One region of the Azospirillum sp. A26 genome, then DNA from elsewhere that is predicted to be linked to it. Evidence: predicted binding sites of a transcription regulator. Region 1 holds the regulator's gene; each other region holds the start of a gene.
What was found. The regulator PhoB, encoded in region 1, activates phosphate uptake and scavenging genes when phosphate is short. The targets are predictions, from matches to a motif close to TNTCATAAAACTGTCA.
Positions count from the first base shown of each region.

Region 2: the regulator PhoB is predicted to act here: its motif matches at 1,887-1,902, upstream of ugpB (sn-glycerol-3-phosphate ABC transporter substrate-binding protein UgpB).
Region 3: the regulator PhoB is predicted to act here: its motif matches at 2,155-2,170, upstream of pstS (phosphate ABC transporter substrate-binding protein PstS).

Region 1 is NZ_CP170472.1:2,494,583-2,498,732, forward strand. Features, by position in the region: gene pstA (phosphate ABC transporter permease PstA) at 1-771, shown strand, start outside; gene pstB (phosphate ABC transporter ATP-binding protein PstB) at 861-1,607, shown strand; gene phoB (phosphate regulon transcriptional regulator PhoB) at 1,722-2,426, shown strand; gene ABNQ39_RS12590 (SAM hydrolase/SAM-dependent halogenase family protein) at 2,513-3,241, shown strand; gene ABNQ39_RS12595 (Bax inhibitor-1/YccA family protein) at 3,348-4,073, opposite strand.
Region 2 is NZ_CP170472.1:207,999-212,148, forward strand. Features, by position in the region: gene ABNQ39_RS01520 (PAS domain-containing hybrid sensor histidine kinase/response regulator) at 225-1,832, shown strand; gene ugpB (sn-glycerol-3-phosphate ABC transporter substrate-binding protein UgpB) at 2,141-3,496, shown strand; gene ugpA (sn-glycerol-3-phosphate ABC transporter permease UgpA) at 3,574-4,150, shown strand, end outside.
Region 3 is NZ_CP170475.1:27,542-31,691, reverse strand. Features, by position in the region: gene pstC (phosphate ABC transporter permease subunit PstC) at 1-835, opposite strand, end outside; gene pstS (phosphate ABC transporter substrate-binding protein PstS) at 944-2,011, opposite strand; gene ABNQ39_RS29065 (methyl-accepting chemotaxis protein) at 2,212-4,150, opposite strand, start outside.

The DNA.
Region 1 (4,150 bases):
GCCGCCGCCGACGCGCTGCTGGCCTCGGGTGCGCTGGCGCAGGGCTTCAACACCACCCTGTTCACGGCGGGCGACAGCCGGGAGCCGGAACAGGCCGGCATCGGCGGCGCCATCGCCGGCTCGCTGCTGACCCTGCTGGTGACGATGGCGCTGTCGGTGCCGACCGGCATCGCCGCCGCGGTCTATCTGGAGGAATTCGCGCCGAAGAACCGCTGGACCGACCTGATCGAGGTGAACATCAACAACCTCGCCGCGGTGCCGTCGATCATCTTCGGCCTGCTCGGCCTCGCGGTGTTCCTGGGATTCTTCGGCATGCCGCGCTCCGCCCCGCTGGTCGGCGGGCTGGTGATGGCGCTGATGACGCTGCCGGTCATCATCATCGCGTCCCGCGTCGCGCTGAAGGCGGTGCCGCCGTCGATCCGTCAGGCGGCGCTGGGCGTCGGCGCCTCGCCCTTGCAGACGGTGCTGCACCATGTGCTGCCGCTGGCGATGCCCGGCATCCTGACCGGCACCATCATCGGCATGGCCCGTGCGCTGGGCGAGACGGCGCCGCTGCTGATGATCGGCATGGTCGCCTTCATCGTCGACGTGCCCCATGGGCTGACCGACAGCGCCACGGTGCTTCCGGTGCAGATCTACATGTGGGCCGACAGTCCGGAGCGGGCCTTCACCGAGCGCACCTCGGCGGCGATCCTGATCCTGCTCGGCGTCCTGATCCTGCTGAACGGCGCGGCCGTGATCCTGCGCAAGATTTTCGAGAGACGGTGGTGAGCGTCATGAGCATTCAGAACCCGCTGAAGCTGCGGCCCCGCGCCGGCGACCGTGCCGGTCAACACGCGGGCGCCGCGCTGCCCAACAAGATGACCGCCCGCGGGGTGACGGTGTTCTACGGGGCCAAGCAGGCGTTGAAGGGCATCGACCTCGACATCCAGGAAAACCGGGTGCTGGCGCTGATCGGCCCGTCCGGCTGCGGCAAGTCGACCTTCCTGCGCTGCCTGAACCGGATGAACGACACCATCGAGGGCTGCCGGGTCGACGGGCGGATCGCGCTCGACGGCGAGGATGTCTATGGCAAGGCGGTCGATGCGGTGCAGCTGCGCGCCCGTGTCGGCATGGTGTTCCAGAAGCCGAACCCCTTCCCCAAGTCGATCTACGACAATGTCGCCTACGGCCCGCGCATCCACGGCCTGGCCTCCGGCCGCGACGAGCTGGACGAGGTGGTGCAGACCTCGCTGAAGCGCGCCGGGCTGTGGGGCGAGGTGAAGGACCGGCTGCGCGAACCGGGCACCAGCCTGTCCGGCGGCCAGCAGCAGCGGCTGTGCATCGCCCGCGCCATCGCCGTCAGCCCCGAGGTGATCCTGATGGACGAGCCCTGCTCGGCGCTCGACCCCATCGCGACCGCCCACATCGAGGAGCTGATCGACGAGCTGCGGGCCAACTACACCATCGTCATCGTCACCCACAACATGCAGCAGGCCGCCCGCGTGTCGCAGCGCACCGCCTTCTTCCATCTCGGCGAGATGGTGGAGTGCGACGACACCGAGGACATCTTCACCAACCCGCGCGACGAGCGCACCCAGGGCTACATCACCGGCCGCTATGGCTGAGATCCGCCCTGTGTGCCCCCTGTCTTTCCCAATGCCCGCCCCTCTTCCCTCCTTTGTTGAAAAGGCTGTGCCATGCCGGTTAACGTCGAGACGCGCGCTGTGAACGGAGCCACCATGAACGCGGCCCTGAAGCCGCTCGTCCTGATCGTCGAGGACGAGGCCGACATCCTGACGCTGCTGAAGTACAACCTGGAAAAGGAAGGCTTCCGCGTCGCCACTGCCAGCGACGGCGAGGAGGCCCTGCTGGCCGCCGGCGAGCAGACGCCGCACATCGTCCTGCTCGACTGGATGCTGCCGCTGATGAGCGGGCTGGAGGTCTGCCGCCAGCTGCGCCGCAACGCCAAGACCCGCGACATCCCGATCATCATGCTGACTGCCCGCGGCGAGGAAGGCGACCGGGTGCGCGGCCTGAATTCCGGCGCCGACGACTACATCACCAAGCCCTTCTCCCCGACCGAGCTGGTGGCGCGCATGCGCGCCGTGCTGCGCCGCGCGTCGCCCGGCATGACCGATGAGGTGCTGACCTTCGCCGACGTCACGATGGATCTGGCCGCCCACCGCGTCCGCCGCAACGGCCGGGACGTACACCTCGGCCCGACCGAATTCCGCCTGCTGCGCCATTTCATGCAGCATGCCGGCCGGGTGTTCTCGCGCGAACAGCTGCTCGATCTGGTGTGGGGCCATGACGTGTACGTCGAGCCGCGTACGGTCGACGTACACATCCGCCGCCTGCGCAAGGCGATGAATGAGGAGGACGAGCTGGACCTGATCCGCACCGTGCGGTCGGCCGGCTACGCGCTGGATACCAAGTCGGTGTGAGCCCAGGGTTGGGATGGGGGTAGGATGGGGGCAGAACCACCGCAGCATTGGTGAGACTGGCCCCCATGCCTTCCCCCATATCCCCCATGATCCTGCTCTTCACCGATTTCGGGCTTTCCGGTCCCTACACCGGCCAGATGAAGGCGGTGTTGGCGCAACAGGCGCCGGCCGTGCCGGTCATCGACCTGTTCGCCGACGCCCCCGCCTTCGACCCGCAGCTTTCCGCTTATCTGCTGGCTGCCTACGCTGCGGCCTTCCCGGCCGGCAGCGTCTTTCTCTCTGTCGTCGATCCCGGCGTCGGCACCGACAGGCGGCCGGTGATGGTGGAGGCCGACGGGCGCTGGTTCGTCGGTCCCGACAACGGCCTGTTCGCGTTGATCGCCCGCCGCACAACGTCGCTAAACGCCTGGACAATCGACTGGATCCCGGACCGGCTGTCCGCCAGCTTCCATGGCCGCGACCTGTTCGCCCCCGTCGCCGCCTGCCTCGCCACCGGGCATGCCGTGGCGCGCAGCCCGCTCGATCCCGCCGCCATCGACCGTCCGGACTGGCCGGACGAACTGCCGCGCATCGTCTATGTCGATGTCTACGGCAATGCCATGACCGGCCTGCGGGCCTCCGCCCTGCCCGCCGATGCGGTGCTGACCGCCGGTGGCGCCCGCATCGCCCGCGCCCGCACCTTCGGTGCCGTCGGGCCGGGAGAGCCGCTGTGGTACGAGAACTCCAACGGGCTGGTGGAGATCGCCGTCAACCGCGGGCGGGCCGACCGGGTGCTGGGGCTGGCGGTCGGCGACCCGGTGACGGTGGAGTCCTGAGAAAAGCCGGACAAAAGAAAACCGCCCGGAAGCGGGTGCTTCCGGGCGGCTGGCGCGTGATCCGATGCTTGTCCGATCAGGCGTCTCGGGTCGAATGTCTTTAGGCTCAGTCGTTGTTGCGCTGGCCCAGGAACTGCAGCAGGAACTGGAACAGGTTGATGAAGTCCAGGTACAGCGTCAGGGCGCCCATCAGGGCCAGCTTGCCGGTGCTCTCGTGATCGTAGCCCTCGGCGTAGCTTTCCTTGATCGCCTGGGTGTCATAGGCGGTCAGGCCGGTGAAGATCAGCACGCCGATGGCGGAGATCGCGAAGTGCAGGGCCGGCGACTGGAAGAAGATGTTCGCCAAGCCGGCGATCACCAGACCGATGACGCCCATCATCAGGAACGAGCCCATCTTCGACAGGTCGGCCTTCGTGGTGTAGCCGTAGAGGCTCATCGCCAGGAAGGTCGCGGCGGTGACGAAGAAGGTCAGCGCGATCGACGCCCCGGTGAAGACCAGGAAGATGGCCGACATCGACAGGCCCATCGCGCCGCAATAGGCCCAGAAGATCATCTGTGCCGATGCGAAGGACAGGCGCTGGATGCCGAAGGACAGCACCATGACGAAGGCGAGCGGAGCCAGCATCACCACCCACTTCAGCGGCGTGCCGAAGATGGTGGCCATCATGGCCGGGCTGGACGACACGAGTGCCGCGACCAGACCCGTCAGGATCAGGCCGGCACCCATGTAGTTGTAGACGCGCAGCATGTGCTGGCGCAGGCCTTCGTCGAAGTATCCCCGATCTGTCGCGCGGCCTGCGGTCGCGAAGCGGTTATAGGTCGGGTCTGCCATGGTTTGGTTTCCTCGATGGAATAGGGTGATCCCGTGCCAGGACATATTGGCGAGTCCGTCAGGCGGTTCAATAGGAA
Region 2 (4,150 bases), 660 kb from region 1:
TCGGAATGGTGCCGCGGCCCAGTTTCGGCTTAAAGCATTAGGGCTTTCGAACGATCCCTGCCTATGGGGTCGACTGAGGTCACATTTGACACGATCGATCGGGGCACAAGATAAAGCAGAGGTAACGCGGTGGTCTCCAGACCTCCCATTTGCCGCCGGTTCACATGTTCGTTTGCTTATGGTCACCCCCTAGCCTTGCCCCTTAGCATTGCCGAGTACATGCCATGCCCCTCATCCCTGGAAAGACTCCGACACGTGAGGATTGGCTGGACGCCCTGCTGTCGGCCAACGGTTCTCCCCAGGCCCTGCTTGGCGAGGACGGGCGCGTGCTGGTGGCGAATCCGGCCTTCGCCGCCCTGATCGGCCATGCGCCGGGCAGGGTGGAGGGGCTGACGCTGGCAGAGGCCGGGCTGCCGGCCGAAACGGCCGAAGGGATCGACGGGCTGCGGCGGCGGGTGATGGCGACCGGCACGCCTGCCTCCACCACCGGACCGCTCCCCGGCTTTCCCTGCATGCTGGCGCTGACGCCCGTCACGGACGCCGATGGCCGCACCGGCGCGGTGGCTCTTGTCGCCGATGCCGGGGCCTCCGCCCTGGCGGAAGCAAGGGCGGAGGCGGCACAGGCCCGCGCCGATGCCGAGCGCGCCCGCACCGCCAAGGGCAAGTTCCTGTCGGCGGCCAGCCACGACCTGCGCCAGCCTTTCCAGGCGATGCACCTGTTCCACCATCTGCTGAGCGGCCGGCTGACCGATCCGGCCTCCATCGAGCTGGCGAACAAGCTGGAGCAGGCGATCCTCGGTGGCGAGGCGCTGCTGCGTGCCCTGCTGGAGGTCTCGGCGCTGGAGGCCGGGCTGGTCACCGCCAAGCCGCAGACCTTCCCGGTCGACGACCTGTTCGCCAAGATGCTGGAGGAGTTCGGCCCGGAGGCGGAGGCGAAGGGCCTGCGCCTGAACATCCACCCGTTCGACGCCCAGATCACCAGCGACCCGGCGCTGATGGAACGGCTGCTGCGGCCGATCATGGCCAATGCCCTGCGCTACACGCTGAAGGGCGGCGTCCTGCTTGCGGCGCGGCGGCGCGGCGAGTTCCTGCGCATCGAGGTGTGGGACACCGGTGTCGGCATCGACCCGTCCAACCATGCCGTGATCTTCGAGGATTTCCACCAGCTCGGCAATCCGGGGCGCGACCGCAAGCAGGGGCTGGGCCTCGGCCTCGCCATCGTGCGGCGGCTGGGGCAGGTGCTGGGGCATCCGGTGACGGTGCGCTCCAGGCTCGGCAAGGGCTCCGTCTTCGCGGTGGAGGTGCCGCTGGCCGGCAACGACGGCGACCGCTCGGGCGACGACTCCGGCGACAGCGAGCCGGAGCCGGCGGCGGGCCAGTCGTCCTTCGCCGCTGCCACATCCATGGAATCCGGCACGGTGCTGGTGATCGAGGACGACGCGGTGCAGCTTGAGGGGATCGGGCTGCTGTTGCGCGGCTGGGGTTATGCGGTCATCCCCGCCCGCGGCATCGACGAAGCCTGTGCCGGGCTGGGGGGCGGTGCGGCGGCGCCCGACCTCGTGCTGTCCGACCTGCGCCTGTCGGGGCCGGAGACCGGCATCGACGCCATCCAGGCGGTCCGTGCCCGCTGCGGCCGGCGGGTGCCAGGGGTCATCGTCACCGGCGACACCGATCCCGACCGGCTGCGCAGCGTCGACCGCAGCGGCTTTCCCCTGGTCCACAAACCCTGCGATCCGACCGCCCTGCGCCGCCTGCTGAGCCGCAGCCTGATGGCCGGACGAGCCGGTTCCCTGCCGTCCGCCCGCCGGCCGGATGCCGCCTGCCCGCGTTAGCCGTTCCGCACATGCGCGTTTTCGCTCTGCAACATTCCATCGCGGCGATTTTCACGTCATAAAACTGTAATGCGACGTCTTGACAGACCCGCGTATGCGTGCGCAGTGTGACGGTTAGAGCAACCAAACAGTTTCGAAAGCGATCATCTCGCTGCCGGCCTTTTTCGCAATCGCACACAACGCCGCACACATTGTCGTGTGCAGCGGCGTCGGCGATTGCCACCAAAACTTCACGAAAGCGTCGCGGGACGGCAACCCGTTGCCCTCATGACAACCGCGAACCATACCGGGATAGGGAGACCCACCGCATGTTGACCCGCCGCAAGCTTGCCCTCCTGTCGGGCGCCGCCACCACCTCGGCCCTGCTGTTCGCCGCGGCCCTGCCGGGCTCGGCTCTCGCGCAGCAGAAGACCGTGATCGATTTCTGGCACGGCCTGCCGCAGCCGCTGGGCGGCCAGCTGGAGCAGATCGCCAAGGACTTCAACGACAGCCAGCAGGCGGTCCAGGTCAACGCCTCCTACAAGGGCAGCTATCCGGAGACGATGCAGGCGGCCATCGCCGCCTTCCGCGCCGGCAACGCGCCGCACATCGTGCAGATGTTCGAGGTCGGGACCGCCACCATGATGGCCGCCGGTCCGGCGGTGAAGCCGGTCTACCAGCTGATGCAGGAGACGGGTGCGTCCTTCGACGCCGACGCCTACATCCCGGCGGTGAAGGGGTACTACTCGTCCAAGGACGGGAAGATGATGGCGCTGCCGTTCAACAGCTCCAGCACCATCATGTTCTACAACAAGGACGCCTTCCAGAAGGCCGGCCTCGATCCCAACAAGCCGCCGGCGACCTGGCCGGAGATGATCGAGGCGACGAAGAAGCTGAAGGCGTCGGGCTCCACCTGCCCGCTGACCACCGCCTGGCCTGTGTGGGCGCAGTTCGAACAGCTGGGCGCCATCCACAACACGCCCTTCGCCAGCCAGGCCAACGGCTTCGGCGGCCTGAACGCCGAGCTGAAGATCGACGCCCCGCTCTACGTCAAGCATGTCCAGACGCTGATCGACATGCAGAAGGACGGCCTGTTCAAGTATGGCGGCCGCGACAACAAGCCCGACGCCCTGTTCCCGTCGGGCGAATGCGCGATGATCCACGCGTCGTCGGGCCTGCGCAGCCGCATCCTGAAGGAGGCGACCTTCGCCTGGGGTGCCGCTCCGCTGCCCTACTGGCCTGAATTCGCCAAGGACGGTCCGAAGAACAGCATCATCGGCGGCGCCGCCTTCTGGGTGATGACCTCGCCCAAGCGCACGCCGGCCGAATACAAGGCGGTGTCGCAGTTCTTCACCTACCTCGCCCGGCCCGAGGTCGATGCCAAGTGGCACATGGACACCGGCTACGTCCCGGTGACGATGAAGGGCTTCGAACTGGCCAAGGCGCAGGGCTATTACGAGAAGAACCCCGGCGCCGACGTGCCGGCCGCCCAGCTGACCCGGACGCCGACCACCGAGAACAGCATGGGCCTGCGGCTGGGCAACCTGCCGGAAATCCGCAACATCATCCAGGAAGAGCTTGAGAAGGCCTTCCAGGGCCAGCAGGACGCCAAGCAGGCGCTCGACGCCTCGATCAAGCGCGGCAACACCGTGCTGCGCAACTTCGAGCGCGCCAACAAGGGCTGACCCAGTCTGCAACATCCTTCCCCCGTCCGCAGGCGGGGGAAGGATCGCGCCGTTTACCATTCACGAAAGACCATCCTTTGCAGCGTCGCGTCACCTTCGACAACCGGCTGTTGCCCTACCTGCTGCTGGCGCCGCAGGTGGCCGTGACGCTGGTGTTCTTCATCTGGCCGGCAGCCAACGCGATCTGGCAGTCGGTACACCTGCAGGACGCCTTCGGCATCCGCAGCGAGTTCGTCTGGTTCGAGAACTTCACCAATGTGCTGGGCGACCCGAACTATCTCGACACGTTGAAGGTCACCGTCGTCTTCAGCCTGGCGGTGACCGTGCTGGCGATGGGGCTGGCCCTGCTGCTGGCGGTGCTGGCCGATTCGAAGATCAAGGGAGCGCGGGCCTACAAGACGATGCTGATCTGGCCCTACGCGCTGGCCCCGGCCGTCGCGGCGGTGCTGTGGATGTTCATCTTCAACCCCGACATCGGGTCCTTCGGCCGGGCGCTGCGGGCGCTGGGCTATGATTGGGATTACCGGCTGAACGGCGGGCAGGCGCTGACGATGGTGATCATGGCCGCCAGCTGGAAGCAGGTGTCCTACAATTTCATCTTCTTCCTGGCCGGATTGCAGGCGATCCCGCGCTCGGTGATGGAGGCGGCCAGCA
Region 3 (4,150 bases), on a different replicon from region 1:
AGGCCGAGATCGTCGTGCCCGGCGCCATGATCGAGGAGCTGATGCGGTGCGCGTTGCCGATGACGAAGGTCACCGCCATCGTCTCGCCGAGCGCACGGCCCAGCCCCAGCATCACGCCGCCGACGACGCCGGTGCGGGTGTAGGGCAGCACCACGTTCCACACCACCTCCCAGGTGGTGGCGCCCAGCCCGTAGGCGGATTCACGCACCATCGGCGGCACCGTCTCGAAGACGTCGCGGGTGATCGAGGTGATGAAGGGCAGAACCATGATGCCCAGGATCAGGCCGGCGGTCAGGATGCCGATGCCGTAGGGCGGGCCCATGAACAGGTTGCCGATGCCGGGGATCTGGCCCAGCGTATTGATCAGGAAGGGCTGGATGGTCGACTGCATGAAGGGGGCGAAGACGAACAGGCCCCAGATGCCGTAGATGATGCTGGGGATGCCGGCGAGCAGCTCGATGGCGACGCCGAGCGGGCGCTTCAGCCAGGCGGGGCACATCTCGGTGATGAACAGGGCGATGCCGAAGCTGACGGGAATGCCGACAGCCATGGCGATGACCGACGTTATCAGCGTGCCGTAAATGGGGGCGAGCGCGCCGAATTCCTCCGACACCGGGTTCCAGACTTCGGTTGCGACGAATCCGAAGCCGAACGCGCGGATTGCCGGCAGCGCGCCGTCGATCAGGGAAACCGTGACGCCGCCCAGGATCAGCAGGACGAGCAGCGCGAATGCGAGAGTGGCGTTGCGGAAAGCCGCATCCTGCAGGCGCTGGCGGCGGGCCCGTCGGGCGGTGGAGGCGTGTGCGTCGGTCAAGGTCAGCGCGATCTCGGTCATGGCCGCTCCGTGAGGCGTGCAAAGGGGACGGCGCAATTTCCGTCCCCTCCGGCGATCATGCCCTCGGGCGAGCCGGTCGGCGGCCCGCCCGAGGTCGGTTGGCCGTCGTTACTTGGCCGACGCGGTCCAGACCGGCTTGCCGTCGGCCTGGATGGTCTGCGACCAGGTCTTCTGGACCATCGACACGACCGACTCCGGCATCGGGACATAGTCCAGATCGGTGGCCATCTTGGAACCGCTCTTGTAGGCCCAGTCGAAGAACTTCAGCGCTTCGGCCGAAGACGCCACGTCCTGCGGGGCCTTGTACATCAGGATGAAGCTGGCGCCGGTGATCGGCCAGCTCTCCGCACCCGGCTCGTCGGTCAGCAGGACATAGTAGCCCTTGGCATTGGCCCAGTCGGCGTTGGCGGCGGCGGCCTGGAAGGCCTCGATCTTCGGAGAGACGGTCTTGCCGTCCTTGTTCTGCAGGTCGAGGTGGGTGATGTTGTTCTGCTTGGCGTAGGCGTATTCGACGTAGCCGATCGAGCCGTCCGTCTGCTTGACCATGTTGGCCACGCCCTCGTTGCCCTTGGCGCCGATGCCGGCCGGCCACTGGACGGAGGTGTTGGCGCCGATCTGGGTCTTGAACTTCGGGCTGGTCTTCGACAGGTAGTCGGTGAACAGGAAGTTGGTGCCCGACCCGTCAGAGCGGTAGACCGGGGCGATGGCGGTGTTCGGCAGGTTGACGTTGGGGTTCAGCGCCTTGATCTGCGCGTCGTTCCACTTGGTGATCTCGCCCATGTAGATGTTGGCGAGAACGGTGCCCGACAGCTTGACCTCGCCGGCCTTGATGCCCCTCAGGTTCACGACCGGAACCACGCCGCCCATGATCATCGGGAACTGGATCAGACCGGCCTGCTCCAGCTCTTCCGGCTTCAGCGGCATGTCCGACGCGCCGAAGGTGACCGTCTTGGCCTTGATCTGCTTGATGCCGCCGCCCGAACCGATCGACTGGTAGTTCAGGCCCGTGCCCGTCTCCTTCTTGTAGGCGTCGGCCCACTTGGCATAGATCGGGTACGGGAAGGTGGCGCCGGCGCCGGAGATGTCGGCGGCCGAAGCGACCGAAATCGGGGCGACCGACACGGACAGGACGGCCAGGGCACCGAAGGCAGCGCAGCGAACGAACGCCGAGGTCATGGTTTTCACGGCTAAACTCCCGATAGGTTTGGACGGTTTGGTTGGGTTTTTCGGAAAAACCCGGCCTTGGCCGGATGTCGGAACCCGCCTTCTTCGTCGCGGTGACCATAGCCGCCGCCGGTGACGGGTTTGTTTTGTTTACGTGTCAGTTTTATGAAACCGACCCGTTCGAGACCGGGAACGCGAAGTCCTGGTGAGGCTCATCGCGCGGCCCGGATTTCCTGGAGGAACAGATGCACGGCGGAGCCGAGGCTGGTCGCCTCGTGCGACAGGCCTTCCGCCACCAGCAGGACGTCGCCGGCTTGGGCGCGCACCTTCGCCGCGGCCTCCGACAGGCCGGCGACGTGGTCCGACGCCGCCTGGGTGCCGACCGCCACGCGGTGGGAGCTGTCGACGATGCTCGACGTGATGGTCGCCTGCTCCTCCACCGCCGCAGCGATGGCCGAGGCGTTGGATTCGATGCGCTGGACGCTGCCGGCCATGGCCGCCACCACTTCCGCCGTCTCGCGGCTGGCCGCCTGGGTCGCGGCGATCTGGCGGGCGATCTCGGCGGTGGCCTGGGCGGTCTGGCCGGCAAGGGCCTTCACCTCTCCGGCGACCACGGCGAAGCCGCGGCCCATCTCCCCTGCCCGCGCCGCCTCGATGGTGGCGTTCAGCGCCAAGAGGTTGGTCTGGCCGGCAATCTCGTCGATCAGCCCGACGACGGTGCCGATCTCTCCCGCCGTGCTCGACAGGTCGGCGACGGTGGCCTTCACCTGCTCGGCGCCTGCGGCGGTGTCGCCGATGATACGGGCCGATTCGCCGGTGCGCTTGCTGATCTCGGCGATGGACTGGGAGATTTCCGAGGCGGCGGTCGCCACCTGCTGGATCCCCGCCGCCATCTCGCCGGACAGCTGCATCGCGGCATCGGCGCGGTCGTTGGCGTTGGCGGCGATGTCGGTCAGCGAGCGGGCGCGGGCGGCCATCTGGCGCGCGGCCTCGGCCAGGGTTTCGACGCTGCTCAGCACGTTGCGTTCGAACTGGTCGGCGATTTCCAGCATGCTGGTGCGGCGGGCCGACGCGGCGTTGCGGCGCTCGATCTCCACCTTCTCGTGCGCCTCTTCCATGGCGCGGGCGTTGGCGATGAAGACGAACAGCGCGCGGGCCATGTCGGTGATCTCGTCATTGCCGTCGGCCTTCTGCTCCACCGTCAGGTCGCCGTCGGCAACCCGGCGCATGGCATCGGCGAGCGTCTCCATCCGGCCGACGACGCGGCGCCCGACATAGAGCGAGACGATCAGCCCGGCCAGCAGCACGCCGGCGGTCGCCAGCAGGATCTGAACCTGATTGGTGCGCTCCAGCGCCTCGTGGGCAGCGGCGGCTCCGTCGGCGGTCGCCTTTTCCGCCGCCTGGACCAGCCCGTCGACCATGGCGGTCAGGGTGGCGCCGGTGCTGCGGTTGCTGTCGATCAGCGTGGCATTCTCGGCATAGGCCGCCAACTCGCCGGCCCGCAGCGCCAGGATGCCGTCATTGCCGAAGCCGAGTTCCAGCAGCCGCTCCGCCAGCCGGCGCACCTCGGCCCCCAGATCGTCGCCGGAGGCGGTCAGGGTGCCGCGGATCGTTGCCGCCAGCGGGTCCAGCGTGCGGCGGGCGGCAGCCAGGCGGGCCGGCGTCTCGGCATTGCCGGCTTCCGCCAGCTTGCCGGCCAGCAGATTGGCGTCGGCCATCAGGCCGCTCAGCACGGTGTAGCGCTGCTGCGCGGCCGGGACCATGTTGGTGGACAGATCCTGCATCCGCTCGGCGATCGCGTTGCCGGCCGCGGCGATGCGGCCACGTGAGTTCAGCATCAGCGGCAGCATGCGGGCGTTGGCGTCGCGGTCCAGCCGGACGATGTCGTCGACGCTGGCGTTCAGCGACTCGGTCAGCTTCTGCCCTTCCGCTTCCGGAATGCCGGGGGTGAGTTGGCGGACGCGGCGGGTGTAGACGCTGGCATCGCCGTCGCCGAAGGCGGCAAGCTCGTTGATCGTCGCCACTACCGGTGCCGCCGCTTCGCTTTTCGCCAGCGGACGCAGCGCGCCCTGAAGGTCGGACAGGGCGGAGTCGAAGTCGGTGGACAGCGACATCACCTTGGACCGGTTGGCCTCGAAGGCGCCGATCAGC